DNA from 3 places in the Paenibacillus sp. FSL F4-0100 genome. Region 2 is predicted to be linked to each of the others. Evidence: riboswitches for the same ligand, from Rfam matches in the RefSeq annotation. Region 2 holds a riboswitch; each other region holds the start of a gene.
What was found. Region 2 has a riboswitch for ZMP and ZTP ahead of purT (phosphoribosylglycinamide formyltransferase 2). Riboswitches for the same ligand answer to the same signal wherever they lie in the genome.
Positions count from the first base shown of each region.

Region 1: linked by a shared signal. The riboswitch ahead of rpiB (ribose 5-phosphate isomerase B) and the one ahead of purT (phosphoribosylglycinamide formyltransferase 2) in region 2 are both predicted to bind ZMP and ZTP.
Region 3: linked by a shared signal. The riboswitch ahead of MHH48_RS21665 (tetrahydrofolate dehydrogenase/cyclohydrolase catalytic domain-containing protein) and the one ahead of purT (phosphoribosylglycinamide formyltransferase 2) in region 2 are both predicted to bind ZMP and ZTP.

Region 1 is NZ_CP150303.1:7,145,494-7,156,151, reverse strand. It holds gene MHH48_RS32555 (FtsW/RodA/SpoVE family cell cycle protein) at 235-1,413, shown strand; gene spoIIR (stage II sporulation protein R) at 1,654-2,349, shown strand; gene MHH48_RS32545 (L-threonylcarbamoyladenylate synthase) at 2,548-3,714, shown strand; gene MHH48_RS32540 (manganese efflux pump) at 3,796-4,359, shown strand; gene MHH48_RS32535 (low molecular weight protein arginine phosphatase) at 4,414-5,001, shown strand; ZMP/ZTP riboswitch at 5,092-5,173, shown strand; gene rpiB (ribose 5-phosphate isomerase B) at 5,288-5,752, shown strand; gene MHH48_RS32525 (TIGR01440 family protein) at 5,836-6,420, shown strand; gene glyA (serine hydroxymethyltransferase) at 6,511-7,761, shown strand; gene upp (uracil phosphoribosyltransferase) at 8,105-8,734, shown strand; gene wecB (UDP-N-acetylglucosamine 2-epimerase (non-hydrolyzing)) at 8,794-9,951, shown strand; gene MHH48_RS32505 (AtpZ/AtpI family protein) at 10,127-10,357, shown strand; gene MHH48_RS32500 (ATP synthase subunit I) at 10,354-10,658, shown strand, end outside.
Region 2 is NZ_CP150303.1:4,567,516-4,578,173, reverse strand. It holds gene MHH48_RS20595 (YdcF family protein) at 1-390, shown strand, start outside; gene MHH48_RS20590 (hypothetical protein) at 421-873, opposite strand; gene MHH48_RS20585 (PAS domain-containing sensor histidine kinase) at 901-2,343, opposite strand; gene dapA (4-hydroxy-tetrahydrodipicolinate synthase) at 2,587-3,486, opposite strand; gene MHH48_RS20575 (LysR family transcriptional regulator) at 3,598-4,473, shown strand; ZMP/ZTP riboswitch at 4,537-4,617, shown strand; gene purT (phosphoribosylglycinamide formyltransferase 2) at 4,698-5,858, shown strand; gene MHH48_RS20565 (MATE family efflux transporter) at 6,179-7,537, shown strand; gene MHH48_RS20560 (response regulator) at 7,736-9,370, shown strand; gene MHH48_RS20555 (sensor histidine kinase) at 9,470-10,658, shown strand, end outside.
Region 3 is NZ_CP150303.1:4,832,693-4,843,350, forward strand. It holds gene MHH48_RS21660 (LacI family DNA-binding transcriptional regulator) at 1-455, opposite strand, end outside; gene MHH48_RS21665 (tetrahydrofolate dehydrogenase/cyclohydrolase catalytic domain-containing protein) at 752-1,600, opposite strand; ZMP/ZTP riboswitch at 1,667-1,746, opposite strand; gene MHH48_RS21670 (YolD-like family protein) at 1,855-2,106, opposite strand; gene MHH48_RS21675 (hypothetical protein) at 2,072-2,431, opposite strand; gene MHH48_RS21680 (GTP-binding protein) at 2,581-3,789, opposite strand; gene MHH48_RS21685 (hypothetical protein) at 4,023-4,313, opposite strand; gene MHH48_RS21690 (DUF1801 domain-containing protein) at 4,561-4,899, shown strand; gene MHH48_RS21695 (metalloregulator ArsR/SmtB family transcription factor) at 4,923-5,240, shown strand; gene MHH48_RS21700 (SRPBCC domain-containing protein) at 5,274-5,780, shown strand; gene MHH48_RS21705 (helix-turn-helix domain-containing protein) at 6,076-6,495, opposite strand; gene hxlB (6-phospho-3-hexuloisomerase) at 6,576-7,139, opposite strand; gene hxlA (3-hexulose-6-phosphate synthase) at 7,146-7,778, opposite strand; gene MHH48_RS21720 (AAA family ATPase) at 8,173-8,718, shown strand; gene MHH48_RS21725 (ABC transporter substrate-binding protein) at 8,942-9,970, opposite strand; gene MHH48_RS21730 (ABC transporter permease) at 10,079-10,658, opposite strand, start outside.

The sequences.
Region 1 (10,658 bases), 2.6 Mb from region 2:
GTCCGTGAATTGTATTAGTGGAGGAAATCTTTTAGAATATTTCATTAGGGGCTAAGCACGGCCTGCTCCTTGAAACGCTCCATTGTAATGTCGCCTTTAGATTTTTTTTTAACGGATATCATCTGGATCAACGATAAGCAGCGTTAAACTTTCTTTTTGAATAATCGTTATATGCCTGTATAGGCAAACCGGGGGTTGGGGTTAACAGCTCCGGGCACAGGGGGACCGTAAAGAATGCTTCAGAAATTTAAGAAGATGGATTACGTTATTGTTTTTGTACTGGTTTTGATGATGGGCATCAGCATTACGTCGATATACAGCACAACCGTTGACACCAAATTCGAAGGCTCTCATCTCCGCATGATTGCCTTTTACATTGTCGGTTTCATTGCTTTTTTCGGAATCAGTCTGCTGGATTACCGGTTGTTGATTAAATATGCTAAATATATTTACTTGGGTGGATTAGCTGTTTTGGTCCTCGTTATGTTTATCGGTAAGGATATCAACGGGGCCCAAGGCTGGATTTACATTGGCGGACTCAGTATACAGCCTGCTGAATTGTTCAAGCTGATCCTGATTATTTTCCTTTCTTTCGTATTAGTGCGCAAAAACAAACCGCTGCTGTCTTTCTGGAAGGACGTTGTCCCTATCGGACTTTTGGCATTCGTGCCTTTTGCGCTCGTTATGGCCCAGAATGATTTGGGTAACGCGCTCAGTTATGTCGTAATTTTGCTGGGGCTGCTCTGGATCGGGAACGTCAAGTTCTCCCATGCGCTCATTGGGCTTGCGCTTGTGGCAGGCTTAGCCTTCGGTGGGGCTCAGGCCTATATTCATTATCATGATGAATTGTTGGAATCGAAGATTTTGAAGCCGCACTGGGTGGAACGGATTGATCCGTGGCTCTATCCGGAGAAGGCAACTGCCAAGGCAAGCTACCATACGACGAATGCGAAGCTTGCCATCGCCTCGGGTGGCATGAGCGGCGAGGGCTACATGCAGGGATCGTCGATCCAGTCGGGCAGAGTGCCATATGCGTATTCTGATTCCATATTTGTGCAGATTGCCGAGGAATTCGGTTTTATCGGATCTTCCGTTCTGCTTCTGTTATATTTTATCCTGATCCATCGGCTGATCCTGATCTCCCTGGAATCCCGAGAGCGTGCGGGGCCGTTTCTTATTATAGGAGTCGTGGCGATGTTCTTATATCAGATCTTCGAGAACATCGGCATGTTTATCGGCTTAATGCCGCTGACCGGGATCACGCTGCCCTTCATCAGTTACGGGGGAACTTCCCTTGTGATCAGTATGGCCAGTCTGGGTGTCGCCATGAGCGTGAAGCTGCATGGACAGGAAGTGGAGGAAGATATGCCGGATCCGCATGCCTATCGCCCGGCCGCTTCGAAGCAGGCGTAACTTGCGGGAAGCTCAATAATTGCCCTATCCCCAGCGGAAAAGTGTGGGGCACGGCAATCAGATGAACTGAATAACCGATCTTGGCGAAGATGCGATTCCCGTGGGAGTCGCATCTTTTTTGGTTCGTGCTGCATCAATCTATGATTTTTATATCAAATTGCTAGATTCTGCGTTTATATCTTTGTCCGGCGGACATACTGATAGCATCATAGAGATGTTCATAGAGAGGCGGCTGGCAAGATGAAAAATTATAGTGAAACCCTCCGTATTATCGTGAAGAAAATGGTTGTGCTCTTATCCTGTATGTTTATGGTCATTATGGCTTGGGAAGGACAGCAGATTGATGCTTCTGTTGTTGGCGGTCCGATCCCCGAGGAATCGATACGACTTCGCATTCTGGCGAATTCCGATAGCCCGTCCGATCAGCTGGTCAAACGAGAGATCCGTGATTCGGTCGTTGAGCAAATGCAGCTCTGGGTCCTGCAGCTGGAGAACCCGCAAAGCCTGGAAGACGCCAAAGAATTAACCCGGCAGCATCTTCCGGAAATCCGCCAATTGGTGGGTGAAGAGTTGAAGAAAAGGGGAATTACGTACAATTACACCGTAGAGCTTGGCGTCGTGCCGTTCCCGACGAAGTTATACGGGGGCACGGTGTATCCGGCCGGCGATTACGATGCGCTGCGGATTTCTTTAGGAGAAGGTCAAGGGCAGAACTGGTGGTGTGTCCTGTTCCCGCCGCTTTGTTTCATCGATGGTGGCAGCGGGGATGCGGCGGCGCAGCCTGTTGACACAGGTATCCAAACGGTTTCTGCTGAGGCTGGCGAAACTTCCCAAGAGGAAGCTCCGAAGAACGCAGGCGATAGCGAACCGGAGGTCCGCTTCTTCTTGTGGGATATGTTCCGTGGCATTTGGAACTGGGTGGTAAGCTTGTTCTAGGATTATGAGCGAGGTTGATTTTCAATCCTGATCGGGTATGATAAACTTTGATATAGAAGAGTGCTTTCTCTTTGGCGCGACTGGTTTGAATGGGAACCGGCACGGGACTGAAGAACGAAAAGCGCTTTTTATTTTGGGGCATAGGCAAAACTCGCACTGGAGTTTATATATTTCATATACAGAAAGTTTGGGATAGGAATGGAACAGAACGGGAACGGCATGGAACCTAACCAGCAGCGGGATAACGGCTTCCGCCAGGTTGGTGCAAAATCAACCCAAGTGTGGCACGTCTCGAACTCGCTCTCTAGGGAGAGCTTAAGTTTGGAGAATGAGGCAAAGCAGGCGCTTGGGGAAGCGGGGCAGGTGCTCGAACTCGGTGGAACGGTGGCCTTTCCGACGGAAACGGTCTACGGGCTTGGCGCGGACGCCGGCAATACGGAAGCGGTCGAGCGCGTCTTTGCCGCGAAAGGCCGGCCGTCGGACAATCCATTGATTGTGCATATTTCGGAGCTAGCTCAGCTTGACGGTTTGGTCCTTCATGTAAATGAGACGGAACGGGCGCTGATGGCAATGTTCTGGCCTGGGCCGCTATCGCTGGTACTGCCCGTTAAACCGGGTGCTGTCTCCCCTCGCGTGACGGCAGGCCTCGATACCGTTGCCGTACGGATGCCGGATCACAATGTGGCGCTGGCTTTGATCAGCGCCGCCGGGCGTCCGCTGGCTGCGCCGAGCGCGAACCGTTCCGGTCGGCCAAGCCCGACGCTGGCCAGCCATGTCCTGGAGGATCTGGCGGGGGCGATCGACGGCGTCCTCGACGGCGGCCCGGCCGGGGTGGGCGTCGAGTCGACGGTGGTGCAAGTCGGCGAAGACGGGGCCGTCACGGTGCTCCGCCCGGGCGGCGTCACGGCGGAGCAGCTTGCCGCGGTTGCGGCAAGCGTGCGCATGGACCCGGCGCTGCATCGCGCCGCCGGGGAGGCGGAGAGCCCGGCGCCGCGCTCGCCGGGCATGAAATACACGCACTACGCACCGAAGGGTGCGATGTGCGTGGTGCAGGGCCCGCGTGCCGACGCGGTGTCGGCACGCATCGCGGCCGAGCTTGAGGCGGCCGCCCGGCGCGGGGAGGTGACCGGCGTGCTGTCATTCGACGAGCACATCGGTCACTACCACGCGGACGTTGCCGTCTCGCTCGGCAGCCTGGCCGCGCCGGAGGAAGCGGCCCGCCGGCTGTACGCCGGCCTGCGCCGATTCGATGACGAAGGCGCGACCTTCATTCTGGCCGAAGCGTGCCCGGAGCAAGGCCTCGGGGCAGCCGTCATGAACCGGCTGTTGAAGGCCGCGGGACACCACATCATCGATGTGAATTGAGCTGCTGAATGAACGCTTTTGGCATCATTTACCCCTTGTCCGCATATGGTGTACAAGACCATGGGACTTGGGGGAATGGGCATGCTGGAGGCGTCTGTCCAATCGGGACAGCTTGCGGCGATTCTGCTGATGGCGGTTGCACTCGGGCTAGACGCATTTTCGCTTGGAATCGGAGTCGGAATGAGAAGCGGTATGCGCTTAGGCCATATGCTGGGCATCAGCTTCATGATCGCGTTGTTTCATATGTTGATGCCGCTGCTGGGCTTATTTGCCGGCCGCTATGTAGGCATGTTACTGGGTCACGTCACAGGGCTTGCGGCTGGCGGACTGCTGCTTCTTCTCGGCGGGCATATGATGTATAACGCCTGGCGGGGCGGAGAAGGACAGCGAATACATCCTACCGCATTTTTAGGCATGCTGCTGTTTTCGCTTAGCGTCAGCATCGACTCCTTCTCGGTAGGCGTTTCGCTCGGGATGTTTGTGGATGATGTGCTGTTGATCGTGATCTCCTTCGGGATGGTTGGCGGTTTGCTGTCCATTCTCGGCTTGCTGCTTGGCCGCCAGGTAAGCAATAAGCTGGGGGAGTACGGTGAAATGCTGGGCGGACTGATTTTGGTTATATTTGGTACCATGTTTATCTTCTGACGTTATATTTGTTACAATAAGCCCAAAGAACCTATTAACGGGAGGAACGGGACCGTGAAAAATATACTGTTTGTCTGCACGGGAAATACCTGCCGCAGTCCAATGGCTGAAGGCATGCTGCGCAAGCTTGCCAAACAACGGGGCATCCCGCTGGAAACGAAGTCCGCCGGTGTCTCGGCCGTGGATGGAATGCCGGTGTCCCATCATGCGGAGTCCATACTACGAGACCAGGATATCCAAGAACGCTTGGTGTCCAAACCGTTGACTGCGAATCTGGTGGAGTGGTCAGACTTGATCCTGACGTTGACCCAATCGCATAAGCAGTATGCTATAAGGCAGTTCCCGCACGCCGCAGACAAGATGCATACGCTGAAAGAGTTTGTTGAGGATGACCGACAGGTGCTGAATGATCTGCGGGAGCAGGATAGTCTGTATGCGGCGCTTGAGCTGGCCAGATCGCTGGGCCGCGACGTCAGCGACCGTGACCGGGAGCGTCTGATCGAGCTGCGCCAGCGCATTCCGAGCTTCGATATTTCCGATCCTTTTGGAGGCTCGCGGGAGGAATATGAGGCGACGGCTGCAGAGATTCGGACAGCGTTGTTCCGTCTCTTGGACAAGCTGGAGGCGGATCGGCATAACTAAGCCTTGCTTTGATCGATATGAAGCCTACCATTGGGCTAAAAAGCCACTTGCCTTTCACATGGTATTGCTTTAAGATGAAGTTGAAAAACAATGATCCGGTGTAACTGGCGACGAAGTGGATGAAACCACGATGGAGCATCGGAATATACGGCCGGTCGCCTGGGCAAAGAGCAATTGGAGCACAATACGTGCGCCGACTGCTCTTTTTTCGTCTTTTGCGCCCGATTTGGGTTATAATGAAACAAGCTAAAACGCAAAAGCGAACATACGAGGGGGTTTTTCATAGATGAAAATTGCATTGGGTACGGATCATGCCGGCATTCGTCTGAAAGAGGAGATCGTGGAAGTCATTCAGGGTCTTGGACACGAGGTGGAGGATCTGGGCTGCGGCTGTTCCGATTCCGTGGATTATCCCGATTATGCCCTTCCTGTGTGCGAGAAGGTAGTCTCGGGTGAAGCGGATCGCGGCATTCTGATCTGCGGTACGGGAATCGGCATGAGCATTGCGGCCAACAAGGTACCGGGCATTCGCTGCGCGCTGACACATGATGTGTTCTCAGCTAAAGCAACGCGCGAGCATAACGACAGCAACGTGATTGCGTTGGGTGAGCGTGTCGTCGGTCCTGGACTTGCTGCTGAAATCGTCAGCGCATGGCTGACAACGGATTTCAGTCATGGCGAGCGCCATATCGGCCGTGTAAACAAGATCAAGGCCATCGAGGAGCGTTACCTGAAGAATGAGTCGCGATAAGTGAACGCGTAATTTACGGCTGCGGTTATCGTGATAGGGGAATGAAGCATCTTCTGTGAAAAAAACATCGGGAGGACTGTGACATGACGGATATCTCCAAGGTTTCCTTGAACGAACAGACAGCGCGTATTGTCCGCGAACTGGCCGAAGCAGCCGTCTTAGGACCTAGTAAAGTGCTGGTCATCGGAGCCAGCACCAGTGAAGTGGTCGGACGCCGGATCGGTACAGGCGGCGCTCTTGAAACAGCGCAGCAGCTCCTTCAGGGCATTGCCGAGGTTCAAGCGGAATTCGGTTTCGCGGTGGCTTATCAATGCTGTGAGCATCTGAACCGTGCGCTTGTCATGGAACGCGAGCTGCTCGAGCGGCTGGGCTTGACGGAAGTGGCGGCTGTTCCCATTCCGGGAGCGGGCGGGTCGATGGCCTCCGCGGCTTACCGCAGCATAAATGAGCCTTGCCTTGCGGAATCGATTGAAGCACATGCCGGAGTTGATATCGGCGAGACGCTGATCGGCATGCACTTGCGGCGAGTGGCGGTTCCGTTCAGACCGACCGAGCGTTATATCGGTGAGGCGCGCGTAACCGCGGCTTATACCCGTCCGAAGCTGATTGGCGGAGAACGCGCGGTGTACCAGCTCGAGCAGAGGGATGATTCCACACTATGCGATTGATTCAAATGAGAACTCGCTTTTTTAATTATGAGAACTTGTAGTATTGACTTTGCAAGAAAAAATAACGATTGATTATGGGAGGATATGAACATGATGGAACATTTGCGGAAGAGTGACCCGGCTGTATTGGAAGCGATGGATTTGGAGCTGAAGCGTCAGCGCAGCAACATTGAGCTGATTGCCTCTGAGAATATTGTTAGCGAAGCGGTTATGGAAGCAATGGGGACGGTGCTGACGAATAAATATGCGGAAGGCTACCCTGGCAAACGCTATTACGGTGGCTGTGAGCGTGTGGATATCGTGGAAGATATCGCCCGTGACCGTGCCAAAGAACTGTTCGGAGCCGAGCATGCCAACGTTCAGCCGCACTCCGGTGCCCAAGCGAACATGGCGGTATATTTGGCAGCCCTGAAGCCTGGAGATACCGTGCTCGGCATGAACCTGGCCCATGGCGGCCATTTGACTCACGGAAGCCCGGTTAACGCTTCCGGACTTCTGTACAACTTTGTTGCCTACGGCGTGCAAGAAGATACGTTCCTGATCGATTACGACGAAGTTCGCAAAGCGGCATTCAAGCATCGCCCTCGTCTGATCGTAGCGGGTGCAAGTGCCTATCCTCGCATCATTGATTTTGAACGGCTTGCTGCTATCGCGAACGACGTTGGCGCGTTGTTCATGGTTGATATGGCTCATATTGCCGGTCTTGTTGCGGCAGGTCTTCATCCGAATCCGGTTCCGCATGCCCATTTTGTAACGACAACGACGCATAAGACGCTTCGCGGACCTCGCGGCGGTATGATTCTGTGCAAAAAAGCTTGGGCGCAAGCGATCGATAAAGCGGTATTCCCCGGCTCCCAAGGCGGCCCGCTCATGCATGTTATTGCTTCCAAGGCCGTTGCGCTTGGCGAAGCATTGGATCCGTCCTTCAAGACGTATGCAGAGAATGTCGTGAAGAACGCGAAAGTGCTGGCAGATACTCTGATCGAGGAAGGCTTGAATATCGTATCCGGCGGAACCGATAACCACCTAATGCTGGTGGATACCCGCAATCTGGACATCACCGGTAAAGACGCGGAGAAAGTTCTGGACTCCATCGGGATTACCGTGAACAAGAATGCCATCCCGTTTGATCCAACCAGCCCGTTCGTAACGAGCGGTATCCGTATCGGTACCCCTGCGGTTACTTCCCGCGGTATGGATGAGCAGGCGATGGTGAAAATCGCGAAAATTATTGCCATGACATTGAAGCAGCCGAAAGACGAGGCAACGCTTGAAAACGCAGGTCGTTTGGTGGCTGAGCTTACAGATCAATACCCTCTCTATGCTGAAATGAAATATTAATCACAGTCTCCTCCGCAGAAGAAGCCTATGATAAGAGGACCCCGCCTGATGCAGGTGGGGTCCTTTTAGGAGCTATAAACATTCTGGCCAGATTGCTATGCTCTCATTTTCCCAGTCAGGTAGCTTCGCGGTTAGCATCAATATAGGCGAAAATGGAAAACCTAGGTTCAGGGCAGAAGGAGATCCGGTTTAGTTATAAGGTCAAAACTCATGGAATAAAACATGACCCGTGCAGGTGTCAATTGACTAGAGGGAATGATATAATAGACAGGATTTATGGAGCTCACAAATATTTTACGCCCATATTGAAATAACATTTGTACTCAAACCGGAGGGACCAGACATGGGAAAATTGGTGATTTGTGATCACCCGTTGATTCAACACAAACTTACATTTATCCGCGATATGCGGACTAACACAAAAGACTTTCGCGAATTGGTAGACGAAGTCGCGACTTTGATGGCTTATGAAATTACGCGGGAGGTTTCTCTTGAATCCATATCCGTGCAGACGCCGGTAGCTGAAACCCAAGGCAAAGTCATTTCCGGCCGCATGCTCGGCTTGATTCCGATCCTGCGCGCCGGTCTAGGCATGCTGGATGGAGTTGTCAAGCTGCTTCCTGCAGCAAAGGTAGGGCATGTCGGATTGTTCCGTGACCCCGAAACGCTTCAGCCTGTTGAATATTATACGAAGCTTCCAACGGACGTTACGGAACGGGAATTGATCGTCATTGATCCAATGCTCGCGACGGGCGGATCCGCCATCGCTGCGATCGACGTGCTGAAGAAACGCGGCTGTACCCAGATCAAGATGATGAACCTCGTGGCTGCACCGGAAGGTGTGAAGGCTGTCCATGATGCCCATCCGGACGTGGATATTTATGTTGCTGCTCTCGATGAGGGCCTTAACGACCATGGCTACATCGTACCGGGCCTTGGGGATGCAGGGGATCGGCTGTACGGCACGAAATAAGTGCCAGTCATTCGTACGTCTTGAATATTTGAAAACAAGCAAAGAGGGGTATTTCAAACATGTCAAAAGTGAAAGTGATGACGATATTTGGGGTCCGCCCCGAAGCAATCAAGATGGCGCCGCTTATTCTGGAGCTTCAACGTCACCCCGAGCATATTGAATCGGTCGTTTGTGTTACTGCGCAGCATCGGCAAATGCTGGATCAGGTGCTGGATGTGTTCAAGATTGTTCCCGACTATGATTTGGATGTCATGAAGGACCGACAGACGCTCAACGAGATCACCGTGCGCGTTCTGGAGGGTCTTGAGCCTGTTCTTCGTGAGGCTAAACCGGATATCGTGCTGGTGCACGGCGATACGCTGACAACGTTCCTGGCCAGCTATGCAGCCTTTCTGCAGCAGATTCAGGTTGGTCATGTAGAGGCGGGTCTGCGGACATGGAACAAGCTGAATCCTTATCCGGAGGAGATGAATCGTCAGTTGACCGGTGTGCTTGCTGATCTTCACTTTGCGCCGACGAACTGGTCCGCCGAGAATCTCCGCAAGGAGAACAAGCCGGAATCCCGTATTTATGTTACGGGTAACACGGCTACGGACGTGTTCCAGTACACGGTGCGTGAAGGTTATACCCATCCGGTTCTGGACTGGGCGAAGGGCAAACGCTTGATCCTGATGACGGCACATCGCCGCGAATCCCAAGGGGAGCCGCATCGTCAAATATTTGAAGCGGTAAAGCGCATTGCCGATGAATTTGAGGATATCGCCATCGTATATCCTGTACATCCGAGCCCTGCCGTTAAAGAGCCGGCTCATCGCATTCTGGGAGATCACCCGCGCATCAAGCTGATTGATCCGCTGGATGTTGTGGATATGAACAATATCTACACCCATACGCATTTCATTATTACGGATTCCGGCGGCATGCAAGAGGAAGCTCCGTCATTCGGCGTGCCGACCCTGGTGCTTCGGGATACGACCGAACGTCCGGAGGGCATTGAGGCCGGTACCCTGGAGCTGGTAGGCACCCAGGAGGAGAATGTGTATGAACGGATAAAGGTTCTTCTGACTGATCAGGAACTCTACGACAAGATGAGCAAAGCGGCTAATCCGTATGGTGATGGACAAGCTTCACAGCGAATTGTCAATGCGATTCTGCACCATTTCGGCATCCGAAAAGAGCGTCCTGAAGAATTTCACAGAATGTTCACAAAGGTATAGTTTACCGTATTCTGATGGGCAAGAAGACAGCATACAGTTGAACTGTACGGTTACCGCGGCGTTTTGTGCAATTTAGACTGCTCAAAACGCCGATTTTACACGGTAAATCCATCAAATCGATTCATTGACAAACTCTTGTAATATTCAGTAAAATGAGTTGGGATTAGAGGTTCATATGAAAAATCCGAAAAGTCAAGATAACCCTTGGTTGATAGCGCTATACATTAGCGGGGCTGGCGGTTTGCTTGCCGCTTACATTCTCATCGGTTTTTTTACCGGGCGATGGCTCATGAATCATTTGGACGGGCCCAGAGTGTGGCTTGCCATTGGTACGCTTTCGGGGCTCTTTGTAGGGATTTTGAATATCGCTCTTCTCATTAAAAAGTTTTTGGGGGCGCAGGCGTGAATGATTTGACTTCCATTGTGAACGCTGTATTTAGAGTATCATTACTCTTATTGTCTGCCTTGTTTCTCGGATGGGCTCTCTATCCGGAATTTCGCCCGATTTTTATGGGGTTGATCATGGGCATGGCGGCGGGATTGTTTAATGTACGCTTCCTCTCCATGAAAGTGCAGCAGCTGGCGCAATTGGCTGTCGATCCGGAACCGAAAAAGTACAACTTCGGCTTTATTACGAGATTGTGCATCGGATTTCTGATTGTTATCTTCGCCGCTAAACTCGAGCAGGTATCACTCGGCGGTGCAAT
Region 2 (10,658 bases):
TATGACCGTCAGTTTGTAAACAAGCTGATATTTACAGGTGGACGTAGTTCGGAGGATGAACTTGCTGAATCGGAAGTTGCCAGACAGTATGCCATCGAGCATGGTGTTCCAGAGCGCGATATCCTTGTCGAGACGGCTTCGACGATCACCGAGCAGAATCTGCATTATGCCAATGAGATAGGGGATACAGCAGGGCTGTCCTCCTATCTCATTGTAAGTGACCCGCTGCATATGAAGCGGGCGATGATGATGGCAGAAGATATGGGCCTGGAAGCCAATCCTTCACCCGCATCCCGGAGTGCGTATCAGAGCCTGAGAAGCAAAGTCCCTTTTTTAATCAGAGAAGTCTTTTATCATATCGGTTATCAACTGGTTGCACCATTCCGATAAAGGGTCTGCCCAGAGGAAGGCCGTGTCCTATTACAGATTCTTGAGATCGTTCGCAAGCATCTGATGGCTCTCCTTGTCGGTTACCCTATCGAGATACCTTGTCGCGTTTTCTTTGGACGCCATAGCTTGCTCCTTGTTTCCCAGGACCAGATAGGCTCGGGCTTCCGCTTCATACCCGTAACCTATATAGAATGGTTCGAGGCTTGCCGATGATCCGACAATGATGCAGCGCTTGGCATAACGCAGTGCTTGTTCGCCTTGGCCCGCTACCGCATACACTCTGGAGAGCTGCCAATATCCAATGGAAAGGTTGCGCTGTGTATGATCTTCAACCCGTGTCCAGTGCCAAAACGAGCTGTGACATATGTGAATCATGTTTTCTTCATCTTCCGGTGTACGTTGTTTGTTCTCCAAGATATCCCATACCTGATTGAAGCAGTCCATCGCAAATTGTTTATGTGTTTTTGGTTCCTGATTGTCCATGCCTTTTCCTCCGATAATATGTATGCGTTATAAAGCCGGTAAATGGATCGTAAAGGTTGTCCCGTGATCAGGTATGCTCTCTACGTTCATCGTTCCGCCATGATTATGAATAATGTTCTTGGTAATCATCATTCCGAGTCCCGTCCCGGTGTCTTTGGTTGTAACAAAAGGCTGTCCCAGGGATTGGATTTGCTCCTGCGTCATTCCAACCCCTTCATCCTGCACGATAATTTGAACCTCTTGAGCGTTATGCAGAATGTCCAGGGTAATGGTGCCACCTTGATTCATCGCTTCCATGGCATTTTTCAGCAAATTGATGAATACTTGCTTAAGCTGGTTGACTTCACCCTGGACGAAGACCGGTACCCTCGGATAATGAGGGATGATCTCGATATTTTTGAGGGCTGCTTGAACCTTCATAAGCGTAATGATCTGTTCCATAATGGCATACACGTCGATGGGTCCGCTGACGTGAACGCCCTGCGGTTTCGAAAGTACCAGGAGTTCATTGACAATGAGCTCGATTCGTTTGAGCTCCGATTCAATGATTTCAAAATAGAGCTCGTTACTGCGTTCCGCTGATCGCAGCAACTTCACGAATCCATTAATCGAAGTTAATGGATTCCGAATTTCATGGGCAATGCCAGCGGCCAACTGGCCGGCGGTGGTCAGCTTCTCGGATTGCATCACGCGATCCTCTTCTGCCCGCTGCTCTGTGATGTCTTTAAAGATGCCGACAGCGGCCTTCTCGCCTTCATAATTGATGATTAACGTGAACCCGGTGACCATCTTCTTTTGTTCGTCCAGACAGCGTATCAGATAATTGAAGCTTCCGAGCTCTCCGTTCTCCGCATATTTTGCCCTGCGTTTCATCAATGCGTTATGGTACGATGCGTCGACGATCACGTCGGTTGAAATTCCAAGGACGTCACGGGGATGCGCAGCGTTAACAAGTCTGAGCGCGGCAGGATTAACATAGTGGACAATGCCTTTTTTTGTGATGAGTACGGAGAGGGGAAGTCCTTCCAGCAGCTGCAGAAACGAATGTTCCTTCTCGTTGAGCTTCTGTTCCTTCTGCTCCAGCTGTTTCATGAGCTGTCTCAGCAGCGTTCGATCCTCAAATTGTACCAAATATCCCTTGGGACCCTGCTCCGGATCCTGCTCAACGCTGCAACGTGCATTAAGGTATAACTCGCGATCGGACGGATGGCAATAAGCATATTCAAACGGGATTAGGGATTGCTGAAGCCCATGTGCAGCTTTTGCGTTCTGAACCACTCGATTCAGTAATTCGCGGAAGCTGTTTTCTTCTTGCGGCGCCCCGGCAGTTAACTCCTGCTGTGTGTATCCCAATAGATCACATAGTGCCGAATTGACCTTGAGAATCGTTCCATCAAGCGATACCATTGCCATTCCGATTACAGATTGTTCAAAGGCAAAATCATGATTAGGGCTGGAATAGGGCAGCACTGCAAATCTCCTTTCAAAATTCTGGGAGGATTGAATGTACCCATATTATAAGTGGGTCGAAATCATTCATCAATCCTTTAAAGCGATAGATCTAAGCAGGAATTTCATAGTTTCGCATAAATATCTGCATCATCCATCACATTTGTCCTGAATTGAAAGTGTGCATGCCCCATAATATGAATCTTTCAGCTTAAGAATGGCAAGGCAGCGAGTACGCCTAGCCGTTCTCGAGGAGAAAGCAGGTTACACCGAGAAGTCGGTGTTTTTCAGTTGTTGAATTGCATGATCTAATGAGAGCTTAAGCTCATCCGTAATGGGTCCCATAGGCAGTCGAAGGGTGTCCGATGAGATGATACCCTGCTTGGCAAGCAACCATTTTAGCGGAGCGGGATTGGATTCTTCAAACAGCTTACGAATGTAGGGAAGCAGACCTTCGAACTCCATTTCGGATCGAGAGTAATCTCCTTGTGCAGCTAATTGAAACACCCGAATGAAAACCTCGGTATTCACATTGGCCGACGCCAATATTCCACCAGAGGCTCCATGAACCAGCATTTCATGAAAGAGGACATCGTTGCCGCATAGAACGGGCTTCGTATCGTAATGGGATAAGCTTCTCATGAGCTCCGTACTCTCAGTGCTGTCTTTCATCCCGATCACGCCGGGGATCTCCATGATTCTTCTTATGACATCAACCGGTAACCGGATTCCAGTACGCGATGGAACTTCGTACAGAATTACCGGGATCCCGACCTCGGCCACCCTTCGGAAATGCTGCAGAATGCCATCGGTCGAAGGGCGACTGTAATACGGCGTGACGACCAATACCGCATCAGCACCGATATGGCCTGCCAGTTCCGTTCGCTTTATGCTGGATACCGTATCGTTCGTACCGGTACCAATGATGAGCGGCAATAGCCGTCCGCCCAGACTCCCCCGCGTTTCCTCCACAACCTGCACGACTTCCTCCCAAGCAACTGTCGGCGCTTCACCGGTCGTTCCGTTGATGACCAATCCCTGAATATCATAGGATAACAAATTCTTTAAATAACGATGATAAGACGGAAAATCCAGTTCGTAATCCTGTGAAAAGGGAGTGATCACAGGAACATAAATGCCATGCAGTTCTTTCTGACTCAGCATAATCTTTCCTCCAATTCATGAATGATGGCTATACTTTATCATGGGAATTAAGATCGGTGTTATCTATAATAATAGATAGTTATTATCAATATTATTGATAAGGAGAGAGCGATGGAACTTATCTACCTGCAAACCTTCAGGGAGGTTGCGATTCGCCAGAGCTTTACAAAAGCCGCGGATGAGTTGGGTTATGCCCAATCCAGCGTAACCACCCAGATTCAGAAGCTGGAGAAGGAATACGGCGTCAAGCTGTTTGAGCGGTATGGCAGAGGCTTGCGCCTGACGAAGTCCGGTGAGGAGCTTTTTAAGTATGCCGTTCAAATGCTGGATCTGTTTCAGCAGTCGAAGGAAAAGCTGACCAAGCAAGGTGGAGGCACCTTATCGATCGGAACGATAGACTCGCTGGCCGCTTATTTTCTTCCGTCCGTCATTCACCAGCTGAAACAAAGGCATGAAGATCTTGTCATCCGCATACAACCGGATCGTGAAGATAGCATTATCAGTAAGGTGAGAGAGGGCGAGTATGATCTCGGTCTTATTTTGGATAGAAAACCAGAGGATTCCTCCTTGAATTGGATCGCCATTCGGGAAGAGCCCCTTCTGCTGATTGCCCATCCGAATCATCCGCTTCTTGTTAAACCTGTCATAGAGCTGGAACACCTGGCTGATGCCGAATGGATTATGCCCGAGGATAGTTGTAATTACCGCATGATGTTGGAAAAGGTGCTGCGTGCTAGCGGAGTTCCAATGCGAATAGGCCTGGAATTGGGCAATCCGGAGGCAATCAAGAGATATGTGACGTCCGGTACGGGCATCTCATTATTGCCGAAGATGGTAGCAGAGGAGGAAATCAAACGTGGTGAGCTTTCGATTCTTCCCTTTGCGCATTCCGACATTCGACTGGACATTCAGTTGGTTATTCACCCCAAGAAGTGGTTTTCTCAATCGCTGAAGGATGCGATCGATATGCTGAAGTCTAAATCCTAATGTCGCCTTATGGTGATATTGCAATTAACGGGAAGATTCAGTATGATTTAAACAACAATGTATAGGTTTATGTGTGACTGGCGCAGCATGGGGGACCATGAGGGAGCACATAGATGACGACGGCCGTACGCCTGGGCAGAGGTAGGGGAAGCTTATTTCCCTTACCTCTTTATTATTTCTGATTCTATAAGTCTCTGAAACTACGAAAAGGGGATAAAACAACGATGTTAAAAACGAAAAAAATACTGCTGCTAGGTTCGGGAGAACTGGGAAAGGAAGTCGTGATTGAGGCACAGAGACTGGGTGTGGAGACCATAGCCGTCGATCGTTATGCCGACGCTCCTGCCATGCATGTTGCCGATCATAGCCATGTCATCGATATGCTGGATGGGGAGAAACTGCGCGCAATCATTGAGCAGGAGAAGCCGGACCTGATCGTACCTGAGATCGAGGCGCTGGCTACCTCGGAACTGGTTAAGCTGGAGGAAGAGGGGTACCGGGTTATTCCTACTGCCAGAGCTGCGAAGCTTACGATGGACCGAGAAGGGATTCGCCGGTTAGCTTCAGAGGAGTTAGGGCTGCCTACTGCGGGCTATCGATTTGCCGATACTTATGAGGAGTTTAAACAGGCTGTTCTGGACATGGGGTTTCCATGTGTAATTAAACCTCTGATGAGCTCCTCAGGTAAAGGCCAGAGCGTATGCCGCTGCGAAGGAGATATCGAGTCCTGCTGGAACATCGCCATGGAGGGCGGCCGTGTGCAGAACGGAAGAGTGATCATTGAGGAATTCATTATATTCCAGTCGGAGATCACGCTTCTGACCGTTCGTTCCGTCAATGGAACAAGCTTCTGTGCGCCAATCGGACATATTCAGGAGAGCGGGGACTATATCGAATCCTGGCAGCCACACAATATGTCGGAAGAGCAAATCGAGGAAGCTAAATATATTGCAAGGAAGATTACCGATGAGCTTGGCGGTTATGGATTGTTTGGGGTTGAGTTGTTCCTGACTGAGGATAAAGTGTATTTTAGCGAGGTGTCTCCGCGACCGCATGATACCGGGTTGGTTACACTGGTCACGCAAAATTTATCTGAATTCGCGCTTCACGTCCGTGCCATTCTTGGGTTTCCGATCCCGGAGATCGAATTGATAACGCCGGGAGCCAGCCGTCCGCAAAAAGCGGCGAGAGAGCTGGAGAATTATACAGTTACCGGCGCCGAGCAAGCACTGGCTGTTCCGAATACGCAGCTGCGCATTTTTGGGAAACCGGTGACCAAGATCGGAAGACGGATCGCAGTTGCGTTGTCAACCGCCGGCACAGTGGAGGAAGCCCGTTCGCGTGCGAAGCTGGCTTTGGATAAGCTTGCTGTTGAAGAAGCATAAATCATCGGGATTCCATTGATATAGCTCATTATATTATGTTGAAAAGGTCAACCGGAATAACCGGTTGGCCTCTTCTGTTATGGAAAGATCATGGATCAAAATCGGCTACAAACGGTTCAAATGCTGATAACCTGTTCTTGTTTTAGTTTTGATGATAAATATGCAGAAATTTATGTTCTTTCATGATAAGATACACAAGAATACAAACGACCCTCACCCATTATAATGTTCTTAATGCGATGCTCTATAGGCATAATTAAAGCATTATAATATCAAATAAATATATATAGGATCGTTTATGACGGCATAGGAGAATCTACATGAGAGACATGACGCAAGGAAGTCCGATCAAGCTGATTATCATGTTTACGATCCCGCTTTTGATCGGAAATATTTTTCAACAATTTTATAATATGGCGGATACCCTAATCGTGGGTCGTACCATTGGTGTGAACGCACTTGCGGCTGTGGGCTCGACAGGCAGTATATTGTTTTTTGTTATTGGCTTTGCCCAAGGCTTGACGGCCGGTTTGTCCATCATTACGGCGCAGCGCTTTGGCGCCAAGGATATCGCGGGCGTTCGCAAAAGCGTGGGGACAAGTATATGGATTAGTCTTATATTCACGGTGTTCCTTACCATTGTGAGTGTCATATTCACGAGGCCCGTCCTCGTCATGATGAACACGCCGGCAGAAATTTTGGATGATGCTTATTCGTATTTAATCGTTATTAACTGGGGTGTTGGCGCAGCCGTTCTGTTCAACTTGCTGGCTAACCTGCTCAGAGCACTTGGGGACAGCCGGACGCCGCTTCTCTTCTTGGTGGTCGCAAGCATTCTGAACATCGTACTCGATCTGTTGTTTATTCTTGTATTCAAGATGGGAGTAGCCGGAGCAGGCCTTGCCACGGTGGTATCGCAGCTGTTCTCCTGCCTGCTCTGCTTATTATACATTCACAAAAAGGTTCCGCTTCTGCAGTTCAAGAATGCCGATTGGTCCATCGATTGGACATTTATACGCAAGCATATGTGGGTCGGTTTTCCGATGGGCTTCCAAGCCTCCATCATTGCGATTGGAGCCATCATACTACAGATTACGCTTAACGGTCTCGGGGCAACGGCCGTAGCCGCATATACGGCAGCTCAGAAGATTGACATGCTTGCTACGCAACCCATGAGTTCCTTTGGCATTACGATGGCGACTTTTGCTGCCCAGAACTTCGGAGCGAATCGCATAGACCGAATCAAGCTTGGAGTTAAACAATGCATATGGGTCTCGGGATCCTTCAGCCTCGCCGTGGGCTTGCTGGTTATATTTGCGGGTCCTGCAGCCGTCAGCCTCTTTGTCGGTCAAGGAGAGGAAGAATTGCTGTCCCTTAGCAGGTTGTACTTCTTATCGAACGGCAGCACCTATTTGCTGCTGTCGCTGTTGTTCATCTACCGCTTCACGCTGCAGGGACTGGGGCAGAGCTTTATCCCAACCATAGCCGGCATTATGGAACTGATTATGCGGGTATTGGCAGCCATCTTCCTGACCGCGCAGATCGGGTTCCTCGGCGCAAGCCTGGCAAATCCGCTGGCTTGGCTCGGAGCCGTCATTCCGCTCGGCATTGCCTATTACTTGAGCATTAAAAGACTAAGCGCGCCTGCTAAACCTGTCTCCGTACCTGTTCAGGCGTAAGGATTTTTACACAATTGAAATCAGAACGAATCATGACTTAATGAACAGAAATCATTCTGTTGTTCAAGAGCCATGCATTCGTTCTTTTTTTGCTTCATCAAGCTTGAAAAAAGATGCATTCCAAATTTGGATGCGCCGGGGTAAGATCACATTAGATTCTTTTAACTAATTTGACAGATTAGAACAGGAGAGGTTGCCTTGTATAAAGTGCTGTTAGTGGACGATGAAGCCGATGTTAGGGAGGGACTCGTGCAGGAAATCCAGTGGGGAGCCTGCGGATTTACGATCGAGGGAACGGCGGAGAACGGGAGAGAGGCCATGGAGCTTGCGGAGCGATTGGAGCCGGATGTCGTCATTACCGATATCAGTATGCCGTTTCAGGATGGGCTCCAGCTGGCCTCGTGGCTCAGAGAGTTTCAGCCGCTGTGCAAAATCGTGATCTTAACCGGATACGATGAATTTGATTATGCCCGTCAAGCGATTACGCTCAGCGTGGACGAGTATTTGCTGAAGCCATTCTCTGCCGAAAGCTTCACGGAGCTATTGGGGAAGATCAAAGACAAGATCGATATGGAGGTTACGGAGCGTGAGGATGTGCGCCAGTTGAAGGAGCATTACCGCACGAGCTTGCCTTTGCTTCGGGAATCGTTTCTTGCGTCTCTGCTCACCCGGAAATTGCCCCGCTCGATCATTGAAGAGAAGACTCGAAATTACGGTTTGTCTTTGAATGGGGGGAGTCACCTGGCTGCGGTTATGGCATTATATCCCGCTTCTGTAGATAAGGAGCATACGTCCTCAACTTCCCTTCGCCATTCGGGAGACTTGGATTTAATGCTGCATGCCATGCTGAACATTGCTAAGGAGCTGCTGGATCCCGAATTTTTTGGAAGCGTATTCATATATCAGGATAGCATTGTGCTGTTGATTACGAATGACGAGAGCGAAAACGAAGCGTGGTTTAGCGAGCTGCAGATGACACTTGACCGCTTGTTAAAAAGCATTCTTCATTATTTGAAGCTCCCGGTTACGATTGGCGTGGGCTCTATGGTGCGGAATCTGTCCGACCTTAAGTATTCCTATCAGGATGCGCTGCTGGCGCTCGACTACCGGTTGATTCTTGGCGCCGAGAAAGTCATCTTCATTGATGATGTTGAGCGCCCGAGACCGGAGGGAGTTCGTCTGGATGAATTAAAGGAGCAAGCGCTGATGCGCAGTCTAAAACTCGGAACGGAAGAGGAATTAACTGAAGCAATCTCGCACATATTTGATGAGCTCATGGGTGCCTCCTGTACCATTCAGGACATTCAGGTATACCTTTTGGAGGTTGTAACGGCTATATTGAGATCGGCTCAAGAATCCGGGATTGAGATCGAGGTGTTGTTCGGCGCAGGGTCTCAGCTGCATGCGGAGATCTTCAAGTTTTCCGGATTGCAGGAGGCTAAAGCCTGGCTTCAGGATGTCTGTTTGACTATACGCAAGCATATCGCCAGCTCCAGGCAGCATGCGTACAAAGACATCGTGGAGAAGGCACTCCAATATACCCGGGAGCATTACGGTGACTCGGAGCTATCGCTGCAGAAGCTGTGCGTGCAGCTTCATATCAGTACAGGCTATTTTAGCGCTGTGTTCAAAAGAGAAGTCAAAATGACCTACGTGCAGTATTTGATGCAGCTTCGGATGGAAACGGCCAAAGAGCTTCTTCGATCATCGGAACTTAAAGCGTTCGAAATCGCGGAGCGTGTCGGATTTGCAGATCCGAATTATTTCAGCTTCTGCTTCAAGAAGCAGGTCGGCATCTCACCCAAGGAATACCGGACACAAGCGAGGGGGTAAAACTCGGTGAAAATCACGTATGCTAAGCGGGACTCGTTTAAACCAACCATTCAGCGGTGGGTTAGGCGATTTCGCGCACACAGCATTCAATCGATCATCATGTGGTCCTTCTCGGCATTTATTCTGCTTATCGTGATCGTGGTGGCCGTTCTGTTGTTCAATAAATTCTCGCGATCGGCGGAGCAAAGCGTGTTTTTGAATGCCCAGCAAATCGTGGATCAGGTCAGCTATAATCTCGAGGATTATGTGGACGGGATGGCACAGCTGTATCGGGCCATTGAGGAAAATATGCTCGCGGACGGGCAATGGGACGATGAGCAGGTGACTCAACAGCTGAACACCATCATGCGAAGTCGGGATGACATCGTCTCCATCGCTTTATTTAATGAACAGGGCGATATGCTGAGGAACCACCCGGCCATGCCGGTTAAGCCCAGCGCCCGGGTGACGGAGCAGAGCTGGTTTCACTCGGCCATGAGAGTCTCCGACCATCTGAGCTTCTCGCTGCCGCATGTGCAGAATTTGTACGACCATACATTTAAATGGGTGGTCACGATGAGCAAAGGAATTACGGTTGTTCATAACGGAGAGCCGACGTATGTCATTCTGCTGGTGGATATCAACTTCAAGAAGATCGATGAGCTGAGCAGCCGCATCAGCCTGGGGAAGCGAGGGTATGCGTACATCATCGATGAAGGAGCGGGAAACATCGTGTATCATCCCCAGCAGCAGTTAATTTACATGGGGCTTCGGAATGAGAGCGTAGAACGGGCACTTACTTCTTCGGACAGTTACATTGATGAATCGGATGGAGTCAAGCGGCTGAATACGGTGAAGTCGGTCGTTAATATCGGATGGAAAATCGTTGGGGTTTCCTATTTGGATGAAATCATGACAACAAGAGAAGAGGTCAATCGTTATCTGGTTCAGGTTGTGGCGATTGTTCTGGTGCTAGCCATCGTGGTCTCCCTAATTCTCTCGGCTATGCTGACCCGCCCGATCCGCCGGATGGGCAGAACGATGAAGGCAGTGGAACGGGGCGATTTCAACGTGGAGCTCCCGATGCAGGGGCCGCTGGAAGTGGTACAGTTGTCCAGCCGCTTCAATCTGATGCTGGATAAGATCAGGCAGCTCATGAAGCAGATTGTGAAGGAGCAGGAATCGAAGCGTAGATACGAGCTGGAAGCTTTGCAGGCTCAGATCAACCCGCATTTTTTATATAACACCTTGAATTCGGTGGTCCGTATGGTGGGCATGAGCAAGAAGGAGGAGGTCATTACGATGATTA
Region 3 (10,658 bases), 270 kb from region 2:
TGGACATCCTTATGCTGTTGTCCGAGCAGGATGACGGGGATGCCGATCTCTTTAATCGCTGCAAGATGCGTTTCCGTCACCTGAGTGGCGAATAAAATAATGCCAGATATTTTTTGTCTGGCGAGATCATACAGCGCTTCAATCTCCCTGGATAAGTCCTGGCTTGCATTAATAATGAGAAGCTGATAACCGTGTTTTCTTAAATCTTCATCCATGCCGGCAACGGTCTGTGATGCTGAGAATGAATCCAGACGCGGCACAATGGTACCGATCATGCTGGTTTTTTTCGCTTTCAAGCTCTGTGCAAACGAATTCGGAATATAACCGGTTTCCTGAATGACCAGCTCTATCTTACGGCGTGTTGCATTACTGACAGAACCTCCGTTTAAGAAACGGGAGACCGTGCTTTTGGCAACTCCGGCTTTTTTGGCAATATCTGCAATCGTGTTCTTCATTCGGTGCTCCCGGGAGCCGCTTGCGGCGCTGCAACGAACAGATTATCCTCCACAGCTCCTTGCTCCGCAGCACAACTGGAAATGAGTTGTTTGTGCATGAATCTCTCCCCTTCGATTTTGCTTTTTCCTAACTATACCATGACGTCCAGGGATCCGTGAAATGCAGACTCCAAGCCTATCATTACTCGAGCCATATCTCTTCCATGTCCCAGACTCTTACATGAAACGAAGTGATTCGAAGGGGATTATTCATGGGCGCCCTCTTAATTCATATGCAAATAGTCTGTGGCTGTCCCTTAACCTTGCACGGTTCGCTCAGCCGATTCGACGGTATGCTTCAGCAATGTAGCAATCGTAACGGGGCCAACACCGGCAGGTACTGGTGTAATTGCGGATGCCAACTTCGCGCAGGCATCGTAATCGCAGTCGCCGATATTGCCTGGATTATAGCCGGCATCCAATACGACGGCTCCCGGCTTGATCCAGTCCCCTTGAATGAAATTAGGCTTGCCTACGGCCGCAACCACGATATCTCCCTGGGACACAATCTCCCCAAGGTTCTTCGTTCTCGAGTGGCAGATCGTAACGGTAGCATTGCGATTAAGCAGCATCATCGATACCGGCTTACCCAGAATCGGACTGCGTCCGACCACCACGGCATGCTTCCCTTCGATCGGCAGATCATAATAATCCATAATCGCAATAATCGCGGCAGGCGTACAAGACGGATAATCGGCAAAACCAAACGCATTCTGCGAGAAACCGAGCGTGGTTACTCCATCCACGTCTTTTTTAATGTCAATGGCATCAAAAGCCGCCCGTTCATCGATATGATGCGGTACCGGATGCTGCAGCAGAATGCCGTGGACATTCGGATCTTCGTTCAGCTCTTGGATCGCGGCAATCAGCTCCTCGGTCGTTGTCGATGTCTCCAGTACCACTTTTTTGGATATGATGCCAAGCCGCTCGCAAGCATTTCCCTTCATCCGCACATAGGTCGCCGAAGCAGGATCATCACCAACCAGAACCGTTGCCAGACAAGGCGTTACCCCCTGCAACTTCAATTCCTGTACCTTTACAGCCAGCTTCGCCTTGATATCGTCGGATACCTTTTTTCCATCTAAAATTACGGGTTCCTTACTCATACTAATCCGCTCCTTCGCCATTGTATTAAAAAACATAAAGAGGCAAGGCGACTTCATCGTCTCCTTACCTCTTGCCCAGGCGTACGGCATATGATCCTATGTGCTCCCTCTTGGTACCCCAAGCTACGCCAGTAACACATAGATAACTTTTTTTAATATACCACGACTTTGGACATCGCGCTACCGGGTATGAAGCCGACCGCTTTAAATCACAATCTCTTTGATTCATTTGCGGGAAGCACACATGATTCTGATTAGTCTCTCGGATAATTCACTTCCATAATGTCCATAAAAGGAACCTTCGTAATAACGCCATTCTGTTTCATATGTACCTTCCCTGTTCGGGAGTCCATTTGATCGATTTGCCCGCGGACCGCCTCTTCCCTTCCCCAGACCGTCAGTACGATAACCGATTCCTCCTGGTAAGCTTCAGTAAGCTGATTTCCGAGTTCTTCCAGTACAAACTCATCTCTAGTGGGTCTCTTTGGAACCTTTGCTTTTGCCATTACCTTGTCCTCCTGATTGATGTTGCTCATGCGTCAGCATTACATTCTGAAATACGTTAAAGCTATCATCGAAACATGAATTGGGAATCTTCTTCCTATTCTTCCTATTATACAACAAATACAAAGCAGGTGCTCTGGACTTGATAGGTATAAGTTCTGGACAGATAAATAGATTGACCACATCATTAAGTGATTTTTTAAAACCCGGTCCTTCTGAAGGGCGCTTTCTAAACAGGGTAATAACTTTTCCTGCAATTGAGTTTTTAAATGATGAATTTCTGCATATTCCCCTGCTTCTTTCGTATTCTTCTTTTGAAATTTCCATGACAAAAATCCCCTTAAGTAAACTGTAGCGCTCTTCTTCAGCACTGTCTACGCAAAGGGGATTATATTCTAGAAAACCTGTAAAGCCCTCAAGTGGCTCCTTATCTATCCGTAATTATTACGATTAATTTTAATCAAAAAAATATAACCTTACAGTGATAGCTCTTCAATGGCCATCCATGGCAGCGGATTGTTAAACGTCGACCAATCCAGCTGCATTTCCTGATCGGTCAACAGACAATCGTCCAGCTCCTGCTCGATTAGTGACTGTTCCATCCCAATCCCGATCATCACGAGCTCGGTCATCCGATCCCCCCAGACGGCATCCCATTTTCGCTGCACATCCGGCTCACTCTGAATCAGCTCCTGCTGTTCCTGCTCGGTTAAAGCAGCCACCCAATATCCAGCTGGCCCGAACTGAATCGAAGGACCCGCTTGACTTAGACTTGCCGCAACATCCTCAAGCACTGCCAGCCAAGCGATCCCTTTCGCGCGTACGACCTCTTCCGGCCAATAACTCATGAATGCTGCCAGCCGCTCCGGATGAAACGGTCTTCTTCTCCGATAAACAAAAGAGCTGATGCCGTATTCATCCGTTTCTGGCACATGCTCTTCCTTCTGAAGCTCCTGAATCCAGCCGGGGGCCTGACTGGCTTTCTCAAAATCGAATAAACCGGTATTCAGAATTTCCGCAGGTGCGACTTGTCCTTTCACGGTACGTATGATTTTGGCGCTTGGCTGAAGCTTATGAAGTATGCCTTCCACCTTGGCCAATTCGTCATCGCTTACCAGATCACATTTGTTCAACAGCAGCACATCACACGTCTCAACCTGGTCGATCAACAGATCCACGACTTCCCGTGTATCCTCTTCGCCAAGCGCTTCCTTCCGATCGAGCAGGCTTTGGCCCGAAGAGAAGTCTTTCCAGAATCGGTTCGCGTCTACAACCGTCACCATGCAATCCAGCCGGGCTAGGTCGGACAGCTGTACACCGGATACCTCATCTGGATAAACAAAGGTCTGCGCAACGGGCACGGGCTCACTAATACCCGTCGATTCAATCAGGATATAGTCAAAACGGTTTTCTTGTGCCAGCTTCTGAACTTCCTGCACCAAGTCTTCCCGGAGGGTGCAGCAGATGCAGCCATTGGACATTTCGACCAGCTTCTCATCCGTTCGGGACAGGCTCCCTTCCCCTCGAACCAAATCCGCGTCAATATTCACTTCGCTCATGTCGTTCACAATGACCGCAACCTTCAATCCATCACGATTATGAAGCACATGATTCAGCACGGTCGTTTTGCCTGATCCGAGGTAACCGCTGAGTACTGTAACCGGAATCTTATTGTTGTTATTCATCTACTGAACTTCCTCCATTCCTTAATCGTAATAATTACGATTTATACGGTATGATATTATATCTCCTTCAGCGAATTGTCAATCCTTCCGTGCAGAAAATGATCCGGCCAGCAAAATAAACCTCCGGCACTTAGGTACCGGAGGTTTATTTCCTCACCATTTAACTTATCTTGGTAGCCCATTTTCTTATGGTCAAGTGTCACTAATCGTTTGTATACATAATATGAATTATCTCAAGACGAAAAGGAGAAATTCGATGAATCAACAAAACTATAACCTTCAAGAAACTCAACAAAGAGAACCTCAGCCTTATCATCATGGTCATGGTCATGGTCACGGTCATGAGCATCACCCCCATTTTCATCCATATAGTTCTCCATCTGGCCATCATATGATCCATCATCATCACCATCACCACTATCACCATCACTACCAAATGAGGAGAGAAGAAGAGCAGTATTAAAAATTAATAACGAAAAACGTAAGGCGAGAAGATCTACGCCACGGTTGCATGTCGCGTTCATGCAGCCGTGCGTGTCATTCTCGCCTTTTCTATGCTTACATCGTATCACGGTAAAACTGTCATGTGGTGCTCATCATACGGTTAAACTACTCTCGAATTGTGCTCACTTTATTGTCAAATTACGTTCAGCTACTAACCCTTTGAGGAAAGGCAAGATTCATTTCCAAATATTCCTTTACAAGAATATTCTCATCATGGTATATTGTAACCAATCGTTGGTTAATATTCACAAGTAAGGAGGGCAAGATATGAGCCAAGAAGTAATTTCGTTCATCGAAAACCTTAATTTGCCTTGGCAAGTAGACGTCAGCAAAAAGCTTCGGCACATGGTCCAAGAAGCAATTCCGGAAGTAGAAGAACGGATTCAGTACAAAAAGCCACATTTTCTAAAGAACGGACAGTATGCAGCTGTAATTTCACCATCAAAAGATGCAATTGCCTTTATGATCATGAACACAACAAATCTAGAAGTCCCCAAAAATTTCGATGGTCCACCCGAACGAAAATGGCTTAAAATTCGAGAAGATGATACTCCAGACTATGAGCTACTAGCAGAACTTTTAGTTCAAGCATCGAGTTCGTTGTAATAACAAGATAGGGGTAAGGTCATATGAAACAGACAACTTTGAACGCACTAGCCGAACCTAACCGATTGCAGATAGTCGAACTATTACGAGACGGTCCCTTAACTGTCGGTCAGGTTGCTGATCGCCTTAAAATCCGGCAGCCGCAGACTTCCAAACATTTAAAGATATTGCATGAAGCAGGATTGGTAGAAGTTCAGGCAGAGGCTAATCGACGGATATATAGACTACGACCTGAACCGCTACAAGAGATGGACGAATGGTTGGAATCGTTCCGCGGTATTTGGGAACAGCGCTTAGATCAACTTGAGGATTATTTAGACAAATTACAAAAGAAAGGGTAGCAGCCGCAACCTTTCATATTAGGAGGAATTCAAATGACCGAGCAAAGCAAAAGTGGCTTACTTCTAACCCGTGTTTTCAATGCCCCTCGAGAACTGGTTTTTAAAGTTTGGACAGATCCAGAACACTTCGGTAAATGGTGGGGTCATCAAGGGTTTTCACTAGATGTTATTAGAATGGATGTACGTCCAGGTGGTATGTTCTTAGGTTGTCAGAAGTCGCCAGATGGTACCCAGGCCATGTGGGGAAAATTTGTATATCAAGAAGTCATAGTTCCTGAAAAACTGGTATTCATCCAATCATTCTCAGATGAGGAAGGTAACACGATACGTGCACCTTTTAACGCACACTGGCCGCTTGAAATTATGAATATCATCACACTTGAAGAAACCGATGGAAAAACTACTCTGACTATGCAGGGTGGCCCTGTCAACGCAACTGCAGAAGAACAAGCAGCTTTTGATGAAATGGCTCCAATGGTGAAACAGGGATTTGGCGGTACATTTGACCAACTCGCTGAATACCTTGAAAGCCAGCAATAAATACATTGATCAAGGAAGCGCAAACCAGCGGCGGCGAACCTATTTGTTCGCCGCTTTTTAATTCTTCAGAACTCAGCGTCATCTTGCTCGAAAACCCCCTTAAGTTTAAGGGGGTTTTCCATACTATCAGCGCCTTAATTATTTTACAACGAATCGTTCTGTCACCAGATCCTGCCAAAAAAACAACAAGTTTCCTTGTAAAAGTAACCCGGGCAAATGTATGAATCCGCTGATTACAGCACGATGCATTTGTGACGACCGCGTTGCCCATGCATTCGTATACATTTTCGTGAAATTACAGCTTCTGGGCAACTGCTTGTTCCGTTGCCTGTTCATCGTCTTTATCCTCAGGCTTCTCATCGTCTTTCCAGATGACCTGTTCGCCGTAATCTTTTCCCCAATCGTACATCAATTTCAAGATCGGCATAAGACTCTCCCCGTAGGGCGTGAGCGAATATTCGACCCGAGGCGGAACCTCGGGGTAAACAACACGATGGACCAGTTGATCTTCCTCCAATTCGCGGAGCTGATTGGTCAGCATTTTTTGCGTGATATGAGGAATCATTCGATTTAGCTCACCGAAGCGTTTAACGCCCTCTAAACCAAGATGCCATAGGATGATCAGCTTCCATTTGCCGCCGATGACCGCCAGGGTTAACTCTTTATGGCAGTTTATTTCCTTTAGATTGATTCGCTGTTTGACTTCACTTGCCATAATGCATCCCCCCTTCTTCCCTACAGTATACAACGGTCGCGGTTATATCAACAAAGTGGAAAATATCACGTGACAGCACCCTACTCCAAATTGGCGTGCAGGCCAAACATTTGGTCCGAGTGGAGCTCACTCTTCTCCATCAATCTCAGGATGACCGCATCCAGCACGATCAGCATCGTCTGTTCAAATAAAGAGGCCATCGGTTGAACAGTGACGAGTGTATCTTGATTCTGATCCTTGGTGCTTCCGGGGAGCTGAACGATCGCATCGGAAAGCTCTCCGATACGTGATTCGGGCTTCACCGTTACGACTGCTATGGCTGATCCGATATCCTTGGCTTTTCGGGCCATAGACACCAAGCTTTGCGTTTCGCCTGAACCTGAACCGATAACAAGCAAGTCACGAGCTCCGATCGCCGGCGTTACCGTTTCACCGACGATATGAACCTTATATCCCATCTGCATTAACCTCATGGCAAAAGCCCGGATCATCAGACCGGATCTGCCGCCCCCTGCCAAGAAGATGGCGTCGGATTGCGCGATCCGTTCAATCAATCCCTCGACCTGGGCAGCATCGACCTGCTGTACGGATTCCGATATCTCCTTGGCAATGACTGCTGCATGTTGAAATATGTTATTGCTCATTGTGACTTAAGCCTGCTTCACAAGTTGGTTCATTTGAGCTGCTGCGGCCTTCTTGTCGGTTTGGCTTGTAATTCCGCCGCCGACGATCACGAGATCGGGATTCGCTTGGATCACCTCAGAGAGCGTCTCCATTTTGATGCCCCCCGCAACGGCGGTCTTCGCATGTTTAACGACACGTTTGATCGCCGCCAATTCCTCGAATGAGTTTTTACCTTCCGCCTGGTGGTCATAGCCGGAATGAACGCAAATGTAATCCACGCCAAAAGCGTCAATCTCCCGTGCTCTTCCTTCAATGTCCTTTACGTTGATCATATCCACCATGACCTGCTTGCCTTGCTTGAAGGCCTCCGCCACCGCGCCTTTGATCGTGGAATCGTCGGATACGCCCAGCACCGTAATAATATCCGCACCGGCTTCGGATGCCTTCATCACTTCATAACCGCCCGCATCCATAATTTTAAGGTCGGCCAGCACACGCAAATGCGGGAACTCCTCTTTAATCGCTTTTACGGCATGAAGCCCTTCATTAATGACAACGGGCGTTCCGATCTCCACGATATCGATAAACTCGGCTACTTCAGCCACCACTTGTTTTGCTTCTGGAATATTCACCAAATCCAATGCTAATTGAAGTTCCATATTGTTAATCTCTCCTTATGAATGTATTGTTTAATGACTACACGATCATTGTAGAGCGACAGTTTACATTACGGAAGTACGTACTTATAAGTGAGATACTTACGTGGAAGTAAGTAATATGGAGGGACAAAGGGTTAGTTGCTTCATTTTTTTCTGTTAAGCATGCTGTCTCAATGCGGCTGGTAAAAAACAATTAAGCTAGTTTGTTCACTTTCGACTGACATCCGGCTGTGGTTTAATATAATTGTCAGGCCGGACAAAATGATCGGAAAGGAGGCTGAACGAATTGATTCAGAATATGGAGGTGGCATCCGCATAAGCGGGTGTCACGTTTAGGGGAGCCCCATATAGGGCTCCCCTTCATTTGCAATCCTATAAAATTGGAGGAAACGCGATGTCATATTTACGTCAACCAGCCGTTATCGTCGTCACTGGCGTCATGGCCTCTGGTAAGTCGACGATAGCCCAGCTGCTAGCGGAGAAGTTTGAACGCGGGGTCCATTTGCGAGGGGACTCGTTTCGGAAAATGATAGTCAGGGGCAGAGAAGAAATGCTTCCGGATGCTTCGCTTGAGGCGGAGAGGCAGCTCGCATTACGGTATCAGCTATCCGCCTCCGCTGCCAGAACCTATGCTGAAGCCGGTTTTCATGTCGTTCTGCAGGACGTCATTCTCGGCCCGGCGCTGCACCAAATAACCGAAATGCTAAACGGCCTTCCTGTTTTCGTCGTTGTGTTAAACCCATCCGAGAATGCCATTAGCGCACGAGAGCAGATACGTGACAAAAAAGGCTACGGGGTATGGACCATCCACGAGCTGAACCGGCGGTTGACTATCGAAACGCCAAGGATCGGCCTGTGGCTGGATACCTCCGATTTTTCTCCTGAGGAGACCGCCCAAGAGATTTGGAAACGGATTTGGGATGAGGGGAAAATCCGTTAACATATACTCGGTAGCATTCATGACGAGACTTCCTGGTAAAAAACAATTAAGCCTGTTTGTTCACTTTCGACTGACATCCGGCTGTGGTTAAATATAGTTGTCAGGCCGGACAAAATGATCGGAAGGGAGGCTGAACGAATTGATTCAGAATATGGAGGTGGCATCTGCGTAAGCGGATGTCACGTTTAGGGGAGCCCCATATAGGGCTCCCCTTCATTTCATCTTACTCGTAAATCACGGCTTTGATCTCGTCGCTATCGATATTGTTTTTGTCGTACCAGTAGAATCCCGTATCGATCTGTGGTTCAACTTTCTCCCCTTTGATGGCCGCCACAGCGGCTTTTACCGTCTCGTATCCGATGCCGACCGGATTTTGCGTGATGGCTCCCGCCATTGTCCCGTTCTTGATTGCGTCAATCTGTGCTTTTCCGGAATCGAATCCGACCACGATGATCTGACCTTCCTTTTTCATCTCCGTTACTGCGTTAATGACGCCAACCGCAGAACCTTCATTCGCCCCGAATATCCCTTTCAAATCCGGATGCGCCTGCATCATCGCCTTGGCCAGGTCTGTCGATTTCAGGTGATCCCCGCCTCCATACTGGATGTCAACGATTTCGATATTCGGGTACTTCTCTTCGATCTGCTTCTTAAAGCCGTCGCGGCGGCTAACCCCCGTTACGCTGGTCTGGTCATGGACCACCATCGCGATTTTGCCTTCATTTCCGATGAGCTCCGCCATTTTGTCTGCCGCAAGCGCGGATGCAGCCATATTGTCCGTCGATGCCGTCGTGACCGGAATGTCGCTTTCCACGCCCGAATCGAAGGCGATGACAGGGATGTTGTTTTCCTGGGCTTTTTTCAGATAAGGTATGGAGGCCTGGCTATCCAATGCGGCAAAGCCGATCGCGCTTGGTTTCTTATCAAGTGCAGCCTGCAGCATTTCGATCTGCTTATCCACCTGGGATTCCGTCTCCGGTCCTTCAAAGGTAATCTTTACGCCAAGCTCTTCCCCAGCTTGCTCAGCACCGGCTTTTACCGCCTGCCAGAATTGGTGCTGAAAGCCTTTGGAAATGATCGGGATGTAGATTTCTCCTTCGGCTGCAGAACTGGAACCTGAACCCGATCCGCCCTCGCTTGGACTGTCGGTTCCTCCGGCAGCGTTATTGCTCGATGAACCGCAAGCCGCCAGCATACTTGCAGTCAGCATGAGAATCAGAGCCAATACGGATAGCTTTTTCATAATCTTCATCTCCCCTTGTTTATCAAAATAGTACATCTATAGAACTTCCATCCAAGGAAGCTTCTAACCCGTTAACATTCGGCTAACTTAGCGCGGAACGCAGCTCTAACAGAGGGCTTACGCTTTGCGTCTGCGCAAAATATCCGCATACACCGCGAGTATGATAACGAACCCTACGACAACGGTTTGCCACTCCTGCGGCACGGACAGAATGCGTAATCCATTCGTCAGCACACTCATGATCAAAGCTCCGATCACGGTACCGATGATGGTCCCCTTCCCCCCGCTGAGCGAAGTTCCCCCGATCACGACCGCCGCAATGGCTTCCAGCTCATACCCGGCACCCAGGGCCGGATTGGCCGAGTTCAGCCTCGATGCCATCATGACACCGGCCAGGCCGGTAAAAGCGCCGGTTAGGGTGTAAATGACGATTTTCCAGAAGCCCACATGGACGCCGGACAATCGGGTCGCCTCCTCGTTGCTGCCCAGTGCAAAGTTATACCGGCCGATAATGGTCTTCGATAAGATGAGGTAACCCACAACCGCCGCAATGAAGAAAATAACGACCGCATTCGGAATATCAAGGCCCGGTATCAACCAGCCCAGCACACTGCCTTGGGACACCTCGGCAAAGCTTTCCGCGTCGTTGAAATAGACCGGCTTGGCTCCGGAGATAATCAGTGCCAGTCCTTTGGCA